Regions from separate parts of the Peribacillus sp. ACCC06369 genome, predicted to be linked through region 2. Evidence: riboswitches for the same ligand, from Rfam matches in the RefSeq annotation. Region 2 holds a riboswitch; each other region holds the start of a gene.
The links. Region 2 has a riboswitch for preQ1 ahead of queF (preQ(1) synthase). Riboswitches for the same ligand answer to the same signal wherever they lie in the genome.

Region 1 (5,314 bases), 3.5 Mb from region 2:
ACAGATGAAGAAGTCATGTCCTTATTAAGCTCCACTGAAGACCATGAAGTGCAAAATCTGATAAAACGGATCCATGGTAACGTAAAGCTGAAAGAAGATCAATTGGACTACGATATTCATCTGAAAAATAAAGTGCGGCTCATTGATCCTTCCGTTATTCAAGGAACCCATTTAGTAAGAGCTTCCAATTTATCGGAAAAAGTCCAGGACATGGGGGTTAAAGCCCATAAAAGAGCTTCGAAGGGAATGTATCTAAAAGTGATATCCGATTAAATCCCGGTCAAACCATACGGAAAGTGAAAAACTCAAGGGTGACATCCATCCTTGAGTTTTTTCTCCGTTTAATACGGAAAAATCAAGAAAATTATATCGTCTAACCAAGACTTGTAAGCCTTCTTTTTTTGAACTTCGAAGAAAAAGCCTTTATTTAGTTGGGCACGCCCAACTGCCATTGATTCTTACCAGCACCCTTTAATAACTAAAAAACTATTGATGCTCTCAAATTATTAACGCCATTTTCTAAATAACCCTTTAAACAGGTTAATGTATATACCCAACCTTCTTTTTGTCCTATCATTTTGTTTATTATTTCAGGGTCATCTTCATTCAAACCGGATTCTTTTACTTCAATAATTGTACTCGTATTATCCAACTCTTTAAGTGTGATGGTAACAACCGTTTCTTGATCATTTCCTCCCCACGAAAACACGATTTTCCTATTTTTCTCGACTTCTAAAACATGGATTACCACTTCAGCATCGTATTCGTCATATCTCAATGTAGGCGTCCGGCCTTGTTCCCATCTTTCTGAACTCGATGAGAACCAAAAATTCCCGATTTTTTCAGGGTTCACTATGGCTTCAAACACCTCATTAGTTGGCTTGACTATTTTAAATTTCGTAGTTATTTGAGTATCCATACTGAATCAACTCTCTTTCAATGTGTTTTTATCGTTCTCCACTAACAACTGATTTTCCCGATCTACATAGATTGGCGGCAAGGTCCGTCCAGTTTCAAGCAAGCTCTTCAGGTTACTTAGAATGGCAGGCCATCCATTATTTAAGCCTTTAAAGGTATTGTCATCGTATACGAAATCTGTCTCCAATAGCTCCTCATGCTTTAGCGTTAACTTCACGGTTGAACCATCCATTGGCTGTAGTTCAAAGGTGACACGTGTAGGCTGGTCGCGAGGGGGTTCGTCTCCTGCCATGTTCCATGTAAACGAGAGCAGGTGCAACGGCTCACACTTATGTACAATACCATGATCAGTAACCCGCCCATCTTGCAGCAAATATTCAACGGTTGAGCCTTCTTGCCAATCAGACTGGACTTGGCATCCGAAATGATACTTTTTCGTGAATTCACCACTCGTCAGGGCTTCCCAAAGCTTCTCTGGCGTGGTTGCGATATAAATAGGATAGACAAACGTCGTTTTTTTCATTATTCTTTTTCCTCCTCGCGTTTATACTTTTGTCATTACTCTTAAGACCGTGGCCAAATGAGTTTCTTCTTTTACAAGGAAAGACCGTAACATAACTCTATCAATGATTGTCCGCTTTTCATATAGCTGGTCAAGCAGTTTTCTGCGACAAGAATCGGCAAAAGTCCTAAAGTGATATCAAAGTGGGATGTTCGTATTAATTTCACTACGTACAAAGCTTTGGAAAAATGGATATTGACTTAACGATTCGGCAAATGAAAACCTTGGTTTCGCACCATTCCCAGCGACTAAATCGAAATCACGAAGCAACAGGGAAACTTCTTGATTTCCAATCGTTTTCAAGCTACGATAATTAAGGAAAATGATAATCCGCTCGGGCGGAAGAGGTTCTAGCTACCCTCTCAAAAAAACTAAGGGGAACGGTGCTCTTTCTTAGGGTGCTGTTTTTTCTGTATAAGGAGAATGTAAGAAATGTTAAGAGTTCTATTGTATTTAGTATCCATCGTCACGGCGAATGTGGTTACGGCAGCTTTTGAGCCATTGCACTTTGGTATGTTCATCATTCCTATGGGTACATTGCTCATCGGGGGAACCTTCATCTTTCGAGATCTGGTCCAAAATAAATTCGGCCGCGCGAAAACCTATATGTGCATCATTACCGCACTGATTTTATCTGCATGTGTATCATTTTTATTAGGAGATACATTATTGATTGTATTTGCTTCCGCATTATCTTTCGTGGTGGCAGAAACAGCGGATACTGAAATTTATACCCGGTTAAAGCTCCCGATGAGTTGGAGGGTGTTTTACAGCGGGATCGTTGGAGGATTTTTCGATTCAGTGATATTTGTCGTGATTGGCCTAAGTCCACTGGGTGCCAATATATTGCCATGGGAAGCTGTACCCGCTGCGGTTATCGGCCAAATCATCGTTAAAACAGTCATTCAGTCAATCGGTGCCACATTGTTGGGCCGAATCAACGTAAGGCTGGAGAAGCGAGTAGTCTCCGGTTGAATGCTAGGAGGGATGCACTCGATGGATGGAACCAAAAAGGAAGAAGACAAATGCTATTGCCTCGAGGCCTTTCGTGAAAAATATGGCCCGCATGTTCAAGGGGATTGTATGAAGCTCTCCTGCGCCAATTATCGGAAGCATAAAGGAATAGACAAAAAAGGACCTAATTAGGTCCTTTTTTTACGTCATCGGAGTAACTTACGAGTAAACGTATTCGCGAGTAAACAGCGCGAAATCATGGGTGCAGCACGAACTCACGAGTAAAACAGCAAAATTCACGAGTAAACGTGCGAAATTCGCGAGTAAACAGCACAAACCCAAGAGTGGCGCACGAACTCACGAGTAAACCAGCGCGAAATCATGAGTGCAGCACGAACTCACGAGTAAATAGCATGAATTCACGAGTAAATGCTCCAAACTCACGAGTAAACCAGCAAAACTCACGAGTAAACGTGTAAAATTCGCGAGTAAACAGCACAAACCCAAGAGTGCAGCACGAATTCACGAGTTAAACAGCGCGAAATCATGGGTGCAGCACGAACTCACGAGTAAATAGCATGAATTCATGGGTGCAACACGAATTCGCGAGTAAATAGCATGAATTCACGAGTAAATGCTCCAAACTCACGAGTAAACCAGCAAAACTCACGAGTAAACGTGCGAAATTCGCGAGTAAACCAGCGTGAAATCATGAGTGCAGCATGAACTCACGAGTAAATAGCACGAACTCACGAGTAAATGCTCCAAACTCACGAGTAAAACAGCAAAATTCACGAGTAAACGTACGAAATTCACGAGTAAACAGCACAAACCCAAGAGTGCAGCACGAATTCACGAGTTAAACAGCTCGAAATCATGGGTGCAGTACGAACTCACGAGTAAATAGCACGAATCTCACGAGTAAACAGCGCGAAATCATGAGTGCAGCACGAACTCACGAGTAAATGCTCCAAACTCACGAGTAAACAGCTCGAAATCATGAGTGCAGCACGAATTCACGAGTAAATAGCATGAATTCACGAGTAAATGCTCCAAACTCACGAGTAAAACAGCAAAACTCACGAGTAAACGTGCGAAATTCGCGAGTAAACAGCACAAACCCAAGAGTGCAGCACGAATTCACGAGTAAAACAGCAAAATTCACGAGTAAACGTGCGAAATTCGCGAGTAAACAGCACAAACCCAAGAGTGCAGCACGAATTCGCGAGTAAACAGCACAAACCCAAGAGTGCAGCACGAATTCGCGAGTAAACAGCACAAACCCAAGAGTGCAGCACGAATTCGCGAGTAAACAGCACAAACCCAAGAGTACAGCATGAATTCGCGAGTAAACAGCACAAACCCAAGAGTACAGCATGAATTCGCGAGTAAACAGCAAAAAAAGCTTCTTCCACCGTTCCAATAATGGGTGCGGGAAGCTTTTTATCTTGTTTTTGGTCAGAATTGCTCTGCGCTTTTCCGAACTAACTTTTCCAGGGTGAAAAAGCATTTCCGTTTCCGTTCAAGTTCGGTTTGTCCAGTTTCCGTGACATGATAATATTTCCTGCGACTTGATTCGGACTCTTTCCAATGGCCTTCTATGAATTCCTTTTTTTCCAACCGTTTAAGGGCGGGGTAGAGGGTGCCTTCACTGATTTCGTATTTGCCCATGCTCATTTCTCTCAAGATCTTTGTGATTTCATAGCCATATAGCTTTTTTTGTGAAAGAAGTGAAAGCAAAAGGAGGTCAATGCTTCCCTTCATTAGTTCTTTATCCAAATAAAATCGCCTCCTTTTCATTTTAAAAGTGTAATACTTTGTGCATCGTAACACAAGGTGCATTTTACTTTTCTTAAAAAAAATGGTTAAATGACGATTGCTAAATAGAATCAATCATAGTAAAATGTGCTTCGGAACGGATGAGTTGTAAAGCGTGTGGTAAGGATATTATATACATGATTTAATTGTTTTAATGAAAATACGGAATAGGATAGAAGAAATCCCACTCAAGGGGTATTAATTGATTTTTTTTTGAAAATCATTTAGATTCTATTTATCAACAAGAGCAGAAAGAAGGTCCTAGAAAGATGAAAGTGAAAGCACCTGAATCATTCACATATAGAGGTGGAAATAGAGCTGTTCTTTTACTTCACGGGTTTACCGGAAGTACAGGAGATATGAAGAAATTAGGGAAATACCTGCATGATCGCGACTATACTTGTCACGGGCCTCTTTATAGAGGGCACGGAGTATCAGCCGAGGAACTTGCTAAAACAGGTCCAAAGGAATGGTGGGAAGATGTAGTCAATGGCTATAAATTCCTCAAAGAGGAAGGTTACGAGGAAATTGCTGTTATGGGAATTTCTTTAGGAGGATTGTTCTCATTGAAAGTGGGAATTGAACTTCCTGTAAAAGGCGTAGTTTCAATGTGTGCCCCGACACAAGGAAAAAGTAGCGATCGACAAAAAAACCGCTTGCTCAATTATGCACAGGCCTATAAGAAGTTTGAAGGCAAAGATGCTGACCAAATTGCTGCAGAAGTGAAGCTGTTGGAAGAAGACCCGATGACTTCACTGAAAGATGTGGTGAATGTAATAAATGAGACGGGTGAAAATTTAGATCTGATTACATCACCAACTCTTGTTTTACAAGGGCGCTTGGATGATCCTGACTATACGAATAGTGCTACAGCGATTTTCAATGAAGTCGATACGCAGCATAAACACTTGATATGGTATGAAAACTCTGGTCATATAATCACATTAGGTAAAGAACGTGAGCAGGTTTATGAGGATGTGTACAAGTTCTTAAATACTCTGAATTGGTCGGAGTAATATTTTCTTGAAGGTATGAATGTGATATTATCCCCTTTTAAGTTTG
Region 2 (5,314 bases):
GCAGAAGCAACCCGTGCTTTTATGGCAGGCAAAGAGAAGGACCCTGAAAAGAAAAACGCAGCCGGACAGCGAGGATATAATAAACTTATAGATGTCCCGATGTTCATCGCAGTGATCATGGAAGAGAATCCGAATCCAATGACACGTGAAGAAGATTATGCAGCTACAAGTGCCTTGATCCAAAATTTCAGCCTGCTTGCCTGGGAACAAGGAATCGGGATGATATGGGAAACATACGGCATGATCCACAGCATGGAGTTTCGTGAAGCTTTAGGCGTTAAACCTGGCGAGAAAATCGTAGGCAGCCTTCATGTCGGCTATCCCGACATGATCCCTGCCCCACGCCCCAGGAAAGAGATCGATCAACTCCTGACAATTATGGACTAACAAAAAGGAAAGCCTCCAATCTTGGAGGCTTTCCTTTTTTATTTGGGGAATGAGGGCAAACGTTCAATTCATCTATCATAATCACTGAAAGATCCCTCCGGTACATTTAATGAGGCATCCCGGCAACTACCCCTTTTTTCACCTTTAATCAATAAATTCGCTTCTTCTTCAAACCCAGCTATCAATCCATTCATCTATTCCTATACTCTGCCCCCTCATCATGTTCGATCCGACACGCGCTTGAGGAAATCATGGCGTTGTCCGCGGCCCCCTATAGGTTTCATTGATTTGCATCCGTTCTTCTTCCATTTGCTCATGCTGATTCTTCAGCATCAAGAAACTTCTCCCATATTGCGCCCACCATTTCGACCCCTATGAACAAAAGGGAATATCCCCGATAACCAAAAACCTCCTTTTTCAAGGAGGTCTCTAATTTCTCATTCTCAAAAGAACTCGTGATATAATGCCTGAATTGCCGTCTCTTCGTTGTGCCCTTTCACACCGAACATCATGCTAACCTCCGAAGAGCCCTGATTGATCATTTCAATATTCACCTTTGCTTCGGCTAACGCTTTTGACGCTCTAGCCGTTGTACCTACATTATGACGCATTCCTTCACCTACAACCATGATTAAGGCAAGATCATGCTCCACATTCACTTCATCGGCATGAAGCTCTTTCTTGATTCGTGAAATAATTTTCTTCTCGGCTTCACCCTTCAACTGGTCCTGCCTTAGAATAAGCGTCACATCATCAATGCCTGATGGAATATGCTCATATGAAACTCCGTAATCTTCAAGGATATGCAGCAGTTTCCGGCCAAAACCAACTTCCCGGTTCATCAAATATTTGCTAATGTAAATACTGCAAAACCCTTTATCACTTGCAATCCCAATAACCGGACCATTCGTATTATCCCGCGTGTTCACAATGCGGGTCCCTTGTGCCGTCGGATTGTTCGTATTTTGGATATGGACAGGTATTCCCGCACGGAATGCAGGAATCAGCGCTTCATCATGAAATACCGAAAAACCGGCATAAGAAAGCTCCCGCATTTCACGATAGGTTAACTCCCGGATTCCCTTCGGATTGGAAACCACATTTGGATTTACCGCATAAACGGCATCCACGTCCGTAAAGTTCTCATACAAATCGGCTTTGACCCCATTTGCAAGAATCGAACCCGTAATATCGGAACCGCTTCTTGAGAAGGTTAAAATATCACCATCTAACGTATATCCGAAGAACCCTGGAAATACTACGATTCCAGGCTCTTCACGCAGAGCATACAACCGATCATATGACTCTGGCTGAACCTGGGTAAATCCATCTACATCCGTAACGATTAAGCCAGCCTTCTTTGGATTTATATACTTTGCCTCTACCCCACGGCTTTGAAAATAACCTGCGACCAGCTTCGCATTATTATCTTCGCCACTGGCCTTTAAAGCATCCAAATAGCGCTTCTGGTTAGATTGGTCAGCATGCAACAGTGCTTTTAAATTTTCATGAATCCCTGTGATGACCTCCTCGGATATATCCAACTCTTCAGCAATGCTCGCATAGCGGGATACCACGTCTTCGATCAAATGCTCCCCGTTATCGCCGCGCAGCTGCTGTTCCGCAGCCTCAATCAATAAATCCGTCACCTTTATATCATCGGAATTGCGTTTCCCTGGAGCCGAAACGACTACAAACTTCCTCTCTGAATCAGCAACCACAATTTCGAATACCTTTCTCAACTGTTCACCTGACGCAAGTGAACTTCCGCCAAACTTCGCAACTTTCATCTCGACATCCCCTATTTTAAATAATATTCTGTCAAAATCAACTCTCCCTATTATTACGTTTTTTCTCTAAACAATCAAGTAAAAATTCCACTATAGGAGGACATTTGTATTTTTAAAGAGGACAAAATAATGTGATTATTGAAAGGGAATAGTAAAAGGCAAAAAAAGACAACGGCATAAGCCAGTTGCCTTTCCAATCTTTAGCGATTATCCACAGTTTCAGGGTATAAATCATGATTCATCAAGCGGTAATCCGCCATTTCCTCATACTTCGTCCCTGGTTTCCCGTAGTTTGTGTATGGATCAATAGAAATCCCGCCCCTAGGCGTGAACTTGCCCCATACTTCAATATATTTAGGATCCATCAACTCGATTAAATCGTTCATGATGATATTCATGCAGTCTTCATGGAAATCACCATGATTACGGAAGCTGAATAAATAAAGTTTCAAAGACTTGCTTTCGACCATCTTCACACTGGGAATATAGCTGATGTAAATGGTTGCAAAGTCTGGCTGGCCGGTTATCGGACATAAGCTAGTGAATTCCGGGCAATTGAATTTGACGAAATAATCACGGTTAGGATGTTTGTTATCGAATGACTCAAGAATTTCAGGCGCATAGTCGAATGTATATTTTGTCCCTTGATTCCCAAGCAGTGTAATTTCCTTTAATTCTTCTTCTTTTCTTCCAGACATAAAAAGTCCTCCTCATCCACGTTTGTCAGGGGAGATTCATAAAATGGGCCTCTATATAACAAAAACCATATCTCATCAAAGATATGGTTGATTCGTGAAAAAAATCAAAGCCATAGTTTTTTTAAGAGGGTGATGCTATGAACCTCTCCCGTTTATCGGGAAATATTTTAAAATTGTCATAGTAAATATAGAAAAAAAAATCTAATCTGTCAATCATACTTTTTAATTTTAGTTTGATTCCCACATGTATTCGGCTTAAAATGTAGAAGAAGTTTATCCTACATGAAGGAAGAGATTTAAACAATGTGGATTTTTGCAGCACTCATCACCAGTTTATGTTTCGGAATCAATAACAGCATTTTTAAATGGAGTAGCGGAAAGGGTTACTCAAAGGTACCTATCCAATTTTTCTTTTATTTTGTAGCTTTCATTTTGTCCATATTTTATGGAGTACTTATGGATGGTTTGAACCTGAACTTGCTGTCTATCATGCTTGGTGCAGCAATTGGTGTCCTGAACGCTAATGGTAATATCCAGATGGCAAGTGCCTTTGAAAAAGGGCCGGCAAGTTTAACATCACCATTAATCGCAGCGAATGCAATATTTCCCATCCTATGTGCTGCATTAATTTTTCATGAGCATATTTCTTCGCTGCAGTGGACCGGAATCATCTGCATGCTGCTTGCAACCCTTGTCATTCAGTATACACCTAACGCCAAGGGCAACCACCAATATTTACCTTGGATGATGCACACATTATTTTCCATATTATCTTTTGGTGTACTCGGCATTCTGATGACGACATCAACACGGCTTCATTTAAACTCCCTCGACATCCTTGTATCAATGTATGGGGGCGGAACTCTTTATCTGCTTTCAGTTCTATCCTTTAAGAAAGAAAAAATCAAGCTACAGGAAGTCAAAATTGGTTCCATCGTAGGTTTTTTAAGCATCATAGCCTATGGATGTTATTTCTATGCGTTGAATACCGGCATCGCAAGCATCATCTTCCCTGTCGTCAGCCTAAATTGTTTAGTTGTCGTTTTCGCAGGATGTTATTTATTCAAAGAAAAACTAAAATCCTATCAAATTGCCGGCGTTCTTGCAGCATTAATCGGTATTATCTTAACCAAAATATGAATATAGTTAATTTTAAAAAACAACCTGGCTGTAATAATCACACATGCCAGGTCGTCTTTATTTAGCGGTTCAAAAAAAAGTATTGACATCTCTCAATAAATATCAGATAATTTTGAATATTAAATCTCAACTTTTGCTAATTCCGCAATGTTTGAAAAATCTCCTCCCACGGGTATAAAAGAAGTAGTACAACCATCCCATTTAATACTAGAAAGGAACGATGCATAATGGAAAAAGTTACAGTAACAGTTGATTTCCAAGGAAAATCTTATCAAACTAACGTACTTACTAAACCGGGTACTAATCAAGAAGAAATTTTACAACAAGCCCTTCAACAAGTGGAAAAACAATGGAAAGCATAAAAAAGCAGGCATCGATTTAGATACCTGCTTTTTTTTATTACCTTTTTAGATATAACTCACCAAAATCACTATGCACTTTGTTTTTATATAAATTAACAATTAAAACCCTTTTCAATCCTGATTTCTGTATTTCATTTGTATTCTCTAAAGAACCCTCGATAGCGATTTTCCCATATAATCCACATAATTGTTTTTTCTTGTCACAATAATTTTAAGACGTTTTTACGTTACAACAATCAATTTGAATAACAAGTAATTTAGAAATTAAGACGATCTTTTTAAAGAACGCCTCAGTTTGTCGAAAAAATGGGATACGGAATGGCCTAATCCCGTATCCCTATCGCGATTACCGAGGGAAGCATTACGATCTTTTTAAAACAGACAGGGTATACTCCAAGATACTTTTCTCTTGAATATGGGATGAAACCTCACTGGATTGAAGAAATTCGCGACACTCCTGCCGAAAAACCAGCTTACCGAGTCACCAAAGACGCATGCGGCGAGGTGGCTTTGCAGACAGTCGGCGGAAAGGGAGAGTCTGAAAACAACTGGAACCTTTTTTAAATAAAAAAACTGTAGGCAAATTCGCTTTTCTTTCGAGTTTGCCTACAGTCTGAAATGTTCATTTTTAAAGATCGCCATTTTTAATGTTCTTTTAATTTAAACTTAATGGCATAGAGCGTTCTTGGAGGCTATCGGAAAGCAGACTATACGAAACTAATTTCTTCCTATACTGCTTAACTACATCCACACGGTCGTTGTACATGTACACAAATAACCTAACATCTTTTTTACCTCTTTTAGTATCAATGACTAATGGAGTCCCACTGTTCTCTGGATGTAAAAACAATTGCTCATTACCAGGGAATATATGGTTCTTTTTCAAAAATTTAGCCTTATTAAAATAATTAATAACTTTTATTTTATCTTCACTTTC
Region 3 (5,314 bases), 3.5 Mb from region 2:
CACGAACGAAAAGCCGGAACCCCCAATTCGCTTCAGCTCATCCCATATTTCTTCGGCAGTCATTTGGACGGTATCTTCCTTACCGGTGCCATCCCAAGTAAATGCGGAATCACACCAGGCACAGGAATAATCGCAGCCTGCCGTCCGAACGAACATGGTTTTTTGGCCAATGACCATTCCCTCACCTTGGATGGTCGGTCCGAAGATTTCCATAACCGGGAGTTTACTCACTTTCCATCCACTCCCGTCTGGCTTCGGCATAACTTGTCGGCGTTTCGTATAGTCGGACAAATTCGACTCTAGCACCCTCATAATCTTTTAATGAAAGGGCTTCGGCCATTTTTTCATAAATCCAGACAACCATATTTTCAGCCGTTGTATTCATGAGTGGCAAGGTTTCATTCAAATAACGATGATCAAGGTGGACTTCAATTTCATTTTTCCATATATCCTTGATGTCCCCGAAATCTATCATCAAACCACGTGAATCCGTATACCCGCTCAAGCCGAAAATGACCTTATACGTGTGGCCATGCAAGTTCTTGCATTTTCCTTCATAGTCATGTAGGTGGTGCGCCGCGTCAAAGGTGAACTCCTTACTGACCAGAACCCTCTTGGTGGTATATTTCAATTGGCTGCGCTGAATATCTTCATCTATTTTTTGGAGTTTATCCACTATAGTAAAACCGTACATCATGAAAGCACCTTCCGTCTGCTTACATAGTCATCCAGTCCTTTTTTCCGCAACTTACATGCCGGGCAATCTCCACAGCCATCGGATATGATTCCGTTATAGCATGTCAGGGTCTTTTCGCGAACAAAGTCGAACGCTCCGAGCTGATCCGCAAGCTCCCATGTTTCCTCTTTATTAAGCCACATAAGCGGCGTATCAATCACGAATGACTGGTCCATCGACAAGTTCAAGGTCACGTTCAACGATTTAATGAATACATCACGGCAGTCCGGATATCCGCTGAAATCCGTTTCACAGACACCGGTGACAATGTGTTTAGCGCCAATCTGACTGGCCAACACTCCGGCAAACGAAAGGAACAGCAAATTCCTCCCTGGTACGAACGTCGACGGCAATTCCCCGTCTTCTCCGTCCTCCACTGCAATATCACTTCTTGTCAACGCATTCGGTGCCAGTTGGTTCAGCAGCGACATGTCAAGAATATGATGGTGCACGCCCAATTCATTGGCAATCTTTTGAGCGCATTCGATTTCCAGGCTGTGCCGCTGATTATAATCAAACGTTACCGCTTCCACTTGCTCATATCTCTCCATTGCCCAGAACAGGCATGTCGTACTATCCTGCCCTCCGCTAAACACAACCACTGCCTTTTCTTTCTTCTTCATTTCTATAAAACTCCTTTTTACGGAAAAAAACAGCACCCTAAGAATAGAGCACTGTTTCTCCTTAGTTTTTTTGAGAGGGTAGCTAGAACCTCTTCCGCCTTAACGCGGAATATAATATTTTTCCAAGTCAATAGTAACTTGAAAACAAAAAGAAATCAAGATGTTTATATTTATTGAAAATTAGGCCTATTGGAAAGCTTGATCATCTCCTCTTCTGCTTAAATATCCCATTATCCATCCGATAAAAAAGAGTGAATAAAATATCGATAAAGGGGACCATTAATTTGAAAAGCATTAAAGGAAAGATATTGGTGGCATTTTCACTCATCATATCTTTATGTATCATCTTAGGAGCATTCAATATTTATAGCAGCAACAAGTCACTTAAACAGTCTCAGGATATCATTGATGAGGAACTTCCACTTCTTATCCAAGACGAAAAGCTACTATATAATTTAGCACAAAGAACCGCACTAGCAAGAGCCTATATTTTATATGGCGACGAGAGTTATAAAGAAAGGTTTTTACAATATACAGAGGATAGCAAGGCCATCCAAGAGGATCTTTTGGCCATAAGCGATTCTGATAAAGCGAAGGAATTGATCGAGAAAAGCGTGGATTGGAGGACGATGATTGTAGACCGGGTATTTACTCAATATGATAAAGGAAATGAAGAAAGAGCTAAAGAAATACTCAAAAATGAAGTGGCACCGGTCGGCGATGAAGTGACGGAAGGCTCAAGGAGCTGACTTTGGAACGTGAGGAATTGATTGTCGCTTCAGGGGAAAGCGTGATCGCAAGTGGGAAATCGGTCAAGACGACAAGTATCATCATCTCGATTGCGGCTGTCATTATCGGCCTTCTGCTCGCGCTTGTGACTGCCAACCTCATTACCACCCCTCTCCTTAAAATCAGGGACAGAATGAGAATGATAGCTGATGGGCAGCTGAATCATGAGCCCCTGGAGCAAAAGTCCAAGGATGAAATAGGCGAATTAACGGTATCCGCCAACCAAATGCAGAAAAACCTTCGTGATACGATCGAAAAAATGCTGGTTGTATCCGAATCCGTTTCCAGCCAAAGCGAGGATCTGACTCAATCGGCAAATGAAGTCCAACAGGGCAACAGGCAGATAGCGACTACCATGTACGAACTTTCGGAAGGTTCGGAGTCACAAGCCAACCGGGCAGCTGAAATGGTTCGCATGATGGATGATTTCACAGGCAAGATCGTGGAGGCCCATCTTGAAGGAGTGGAAGTATCTCAAAGTTCAACCGAGATCCTTTCCTTGACTAAGGAGGGCACCACTTTAATGCGCAGTTCAGTCCAACAAATGGAGATTATTGATGGGATTGTCAAAAATGCCGTTGAGCAAGTGAAAGGACTCGATTCTCAATCACAGGAAATCTCGCAGCTTGTGCTGGTCATCAAGGATATATCCAATCAAACCAATCTATTGGCGCTGAATGCGGCCATAGAAGCTGCACGCGCAGGTGAACATGGCAAGGGCTTTGCCGTCGTCGCAGCTGAAGTGCGTAAACTCGCTGAAGAGGTCACACACTCGGTTGGGGACATCACCGATATTGTCTCCGCTATACAAACAGGTTCAAAAACGGTCGTCCACTCCCTGGAAGATGGTTATACACAAGTGGATGAAGGCACGAAACAGATTACGCTCACTGGACGAACCTTTGAAACAATCAATCACTCTGTCGGGAATATAGGCATGAAAATACAGCATATTACAGATGAATTGAAATATATCTCTACTAATAGTAAAAAAATCAATCAGGCTATCGAAGATATCGCAGCCGTTTCCGAAGAGTCCGCGGCAGGAATCGAACAAGTCTCCGCCTCCGCCCAACAATCCAGCTCTTCAATGGATGAAATCACTAACCATGCCAGTGAACTTGCATCGTCAGCTGAACTGCTGACTGAACAGGTTAAGAAATTCAAATTATGATACTAGCAATTTCCCGTCACTTGAATACGGGAAATTGCTTATTTTCCCTCCATGATGTGAATTGTTTCGTTTTCGTATATTCGGGGAATAAAACACTATACACATTAATGATTCATCAAAAGACAAATCAATCAAAAGTGGTTAGATGTGAATATTTTCGTTTGTTTTCAGAATATTTAGTGTATAATAAATATTATTACAGGAATATTTTAACTGAAATAATCATCATTTCCAATACCTGCATACGGCAAATCCCGGTACACGGATTCACTTGATCCGGACAGTTCACTTCAACACAATGCACGGGTACCTATAATCAGTAAGGATCCATTGCATACTTTCATTCAAACCACACCATTCACAACTTTATTCACACAAAATCATAAATTTTTCTACAAAATCGCAAAAAAGGTTAAACTTCACCAACAATATGTTACTATTAAACTAAGACCTTTTAACCCCATAAGGAGGAATTCATATGAAACGTTTTTTCAAATTCATCGCAGATTTTAACGAAAGAAAAGCAATGGAACGGGAAACCGAAGAATTCTTTCGCAAAGAATACGAAAATTATATGAAGATGAATCCTGAAAATCAAGGAAAAAGGAGATTAGCTCCTAGATTTTATGTAATTGATGGCGGTAAAAAAGGCTCCAACCTTGAGATTTCCGATAGAAAGAAATCCAGTTAAACAGATCCCTTCCATAATCAGCCACTAATGTTGTAGCTCCTAACCCACAAACGGGGTTATAACCCATTCGGATTCATTTAAAATATATAAGCCGAAAGCTCAGATATACATCTGAGCTTTTTTTATTTTTCATTCTTCTATTAACACTATATCAATAGAAGAAACTAGGTATTTTTTTAAAAAATTGGATGAACTTTAGTTTATTTCATGTTAAAGGAAAAGATCACTTTATAGGCCCATGGGTATTTTTCAATGGAAAAACCAAAAAATAACAAAAAAAAGAGATGTGTTCTTTTACTCATCTTTGTCCATATTCAAAAGAGTCCAACTAATTGAGTCGATAGGTGCAATATCTTACATTGAATGACAGATGCATAAATATTGTTACATTTAGGTCAAATAAATGGGTATAAACAATTATCATTCTGTAATAAACCTCACTTTTAAAAACAAATAATTATATAAATATAGCCAAAATGAATTGGGTTCAAATGCTCATGAAACTATTTTGATGCTGTTCAAAATGGGCTTTTATTACACTTTCCATATTTTAGTGTAAATATTCCAAGGTTTACGTGTTTTTTAGCCATTTCTTTGTACTCATAAAGCATTTTATCCCTTTAGATACTATTACACTTCTATATACATTTATTTGAAAAAGCTGACATTAACTATATTACAATAGAATAATTGACTATTGCCTATTAAGTTTAAAATCATGTAGTGTGTATTCAGTAAATCAAATATTTAAAAAAAGAGAGGTTAAAAAATGGCACCAATATTTATTTGTGCGATCTTTTTGCTTGGCTATGGCATATTCGAACAAAAACGCCATCAGAAGCGTCTCGACTCCATCCCGGTACGTGTGAATGTGAATGGAATTCGAGGGAAATCAACTGTAACGCGTCTAATTACAGGGGTGATACAGGAAGCTAAGTACAAAACTGTAGGTAAAACAACCGGAACATCAGCAAGAATGATCTATTGGTTTACCGACAAAGAAAAACCGATTAAACGCCGCCCAGAAGGACCCAACATTGGAGAACAAAGGCGTGTAGTTAAAGAAGTTGCCGATTTAGGCACGGAAGCACTGGTTTGTGAATGTATGGCCGTTCAGCCTGACTATCAACTAATCTTCCAAAATAAAATGATCCAAGCAAACATTGGGGTCATCGTGAATGTATTGGAAGACCATATGGATGTCATGGGACCGACCTTGGATGAGGTTGCAGAAGCTTTCACTGCTACCATACCCTATAACGGTCACTTAATAACCATCGAAAGTGAATATTTGGACTTTT

Region 1: it holds a riboswitch for preQ1, as region 2 does, so the genes downstream of both, QUF78_RS20600 (VUT family protein) here and queF (preQ(1) synthase) in region 2, are expected to answer to the same signal.
Region 3: it holds a riboswitch for preQ1, as region 2 does, so the genes downstream of both, queC (7-cyano-7-deazaguanine synthase QueC) here and queF (preQ(1) synthase) in region 2, are expected to answer to the same signal.

The regions. Positions count from the first base shown of each region.
Region 1 is NZ_JAUCEN010000002.1:4,053,660-4,058,973, reverse strand. It holds gene QUF78_RS20620 (HD domain-containing protein) at 1-273, shown strand, start outside; gene QUF78_RS20615 (SRPBCC family protein) at 479-919, opposite strand; gene QUF78_RS20610 (SRPBCC family protein) at 926-1,441, opposite strand; gene QUF78_RS20605 (hypothetical protein) at 1,619-1,783, opposite strand; PreQ1 riboswitch class I at 1,819-1,861, shown strand; gene QUF78_RS20600 (VUT family protein) at 1,913-2,455, shown strand; gene QUF78_RS20595 (hypothetical protein) at 2,477-2,626, shown strand; gene QUF78_RS20590 (hypothetical protein) at 2,654-2,776, opposite strand; gene QUF78_RS20585 (hypothetical protein) at 2,792-2,941, opposite strand; gene QUF78_RS20580 (hypothetical protein) at 2,979-3,104, opposite strand; gene QUF78_RS20575 (hypothetical protein) at 3,101-3,250, opposite strand; gene QUF78_RS20570 (hypothetical protein) at 3,432-3,857, opposite strand; gene QUF78_RS20565 (PadR family transcriptional regulator) at 3,893-4,213, opposite strand; gene QUF78_RS20560 (alpha/beta hydrolase) at 4,522-5,268, shown strand.
Region 2 is NZ_JAUCEN010000002.1:531,840-537,153, reverse strand. It holds gene QUF78_RS03370 (nitroreductase family protein) at 1-387, shown strand, start outside; gene QUF78_RS03365 (aspartate kinase) at 831-2,177, opposite strand; gene queF (preQ(1) synthase) at 2,378-2,875, opposite strand; PreQ1 riboswitch class I at 2,982-3,027, opposite strand; gene QUF78_RS03355 (DMT family transporter) at 3,179-4,015, shown strand; gene QUF78_RS03350 (BA3454 family stress response protein) at 4,243-4,377, shown strand; gene QUF78_RS03345 (YfmQ family protein) at 5,033-5,314, opposite strand, start outside.
Region 3 is NZ_JAUCEN010000002.1:4,061,876-4,067,189, forward strand. It holds gene queE (7-carboxy-7-deazaguanine synthase QueE) at 1-231, opposite strand, end outside; gene queD (6-carboxytetrahydropterin synthase QueD) at 224-694, opposite strand; gene queC (7-cyano-7-deazaguanine synthase QueC) at 694-1,359, opposite strand; PreQ1 riboswitch class I at 1,415-1,457, opposite strand; gene QUF78_RS20655 (CHASE3 domain-containing protein) at 1,644-2,108, shown strand; gene QUF78_RS20660 (methyl-accepting chemotaxis protein) at 2,111-3,322, shown strand; gene QUF78_RS20665 (hypothetical protein) at 3,801-4,013, shown strand; gene pgsB (poly-gamma-glutamate synthase PgsB) at 4,783-5,314, shown strand, end outside.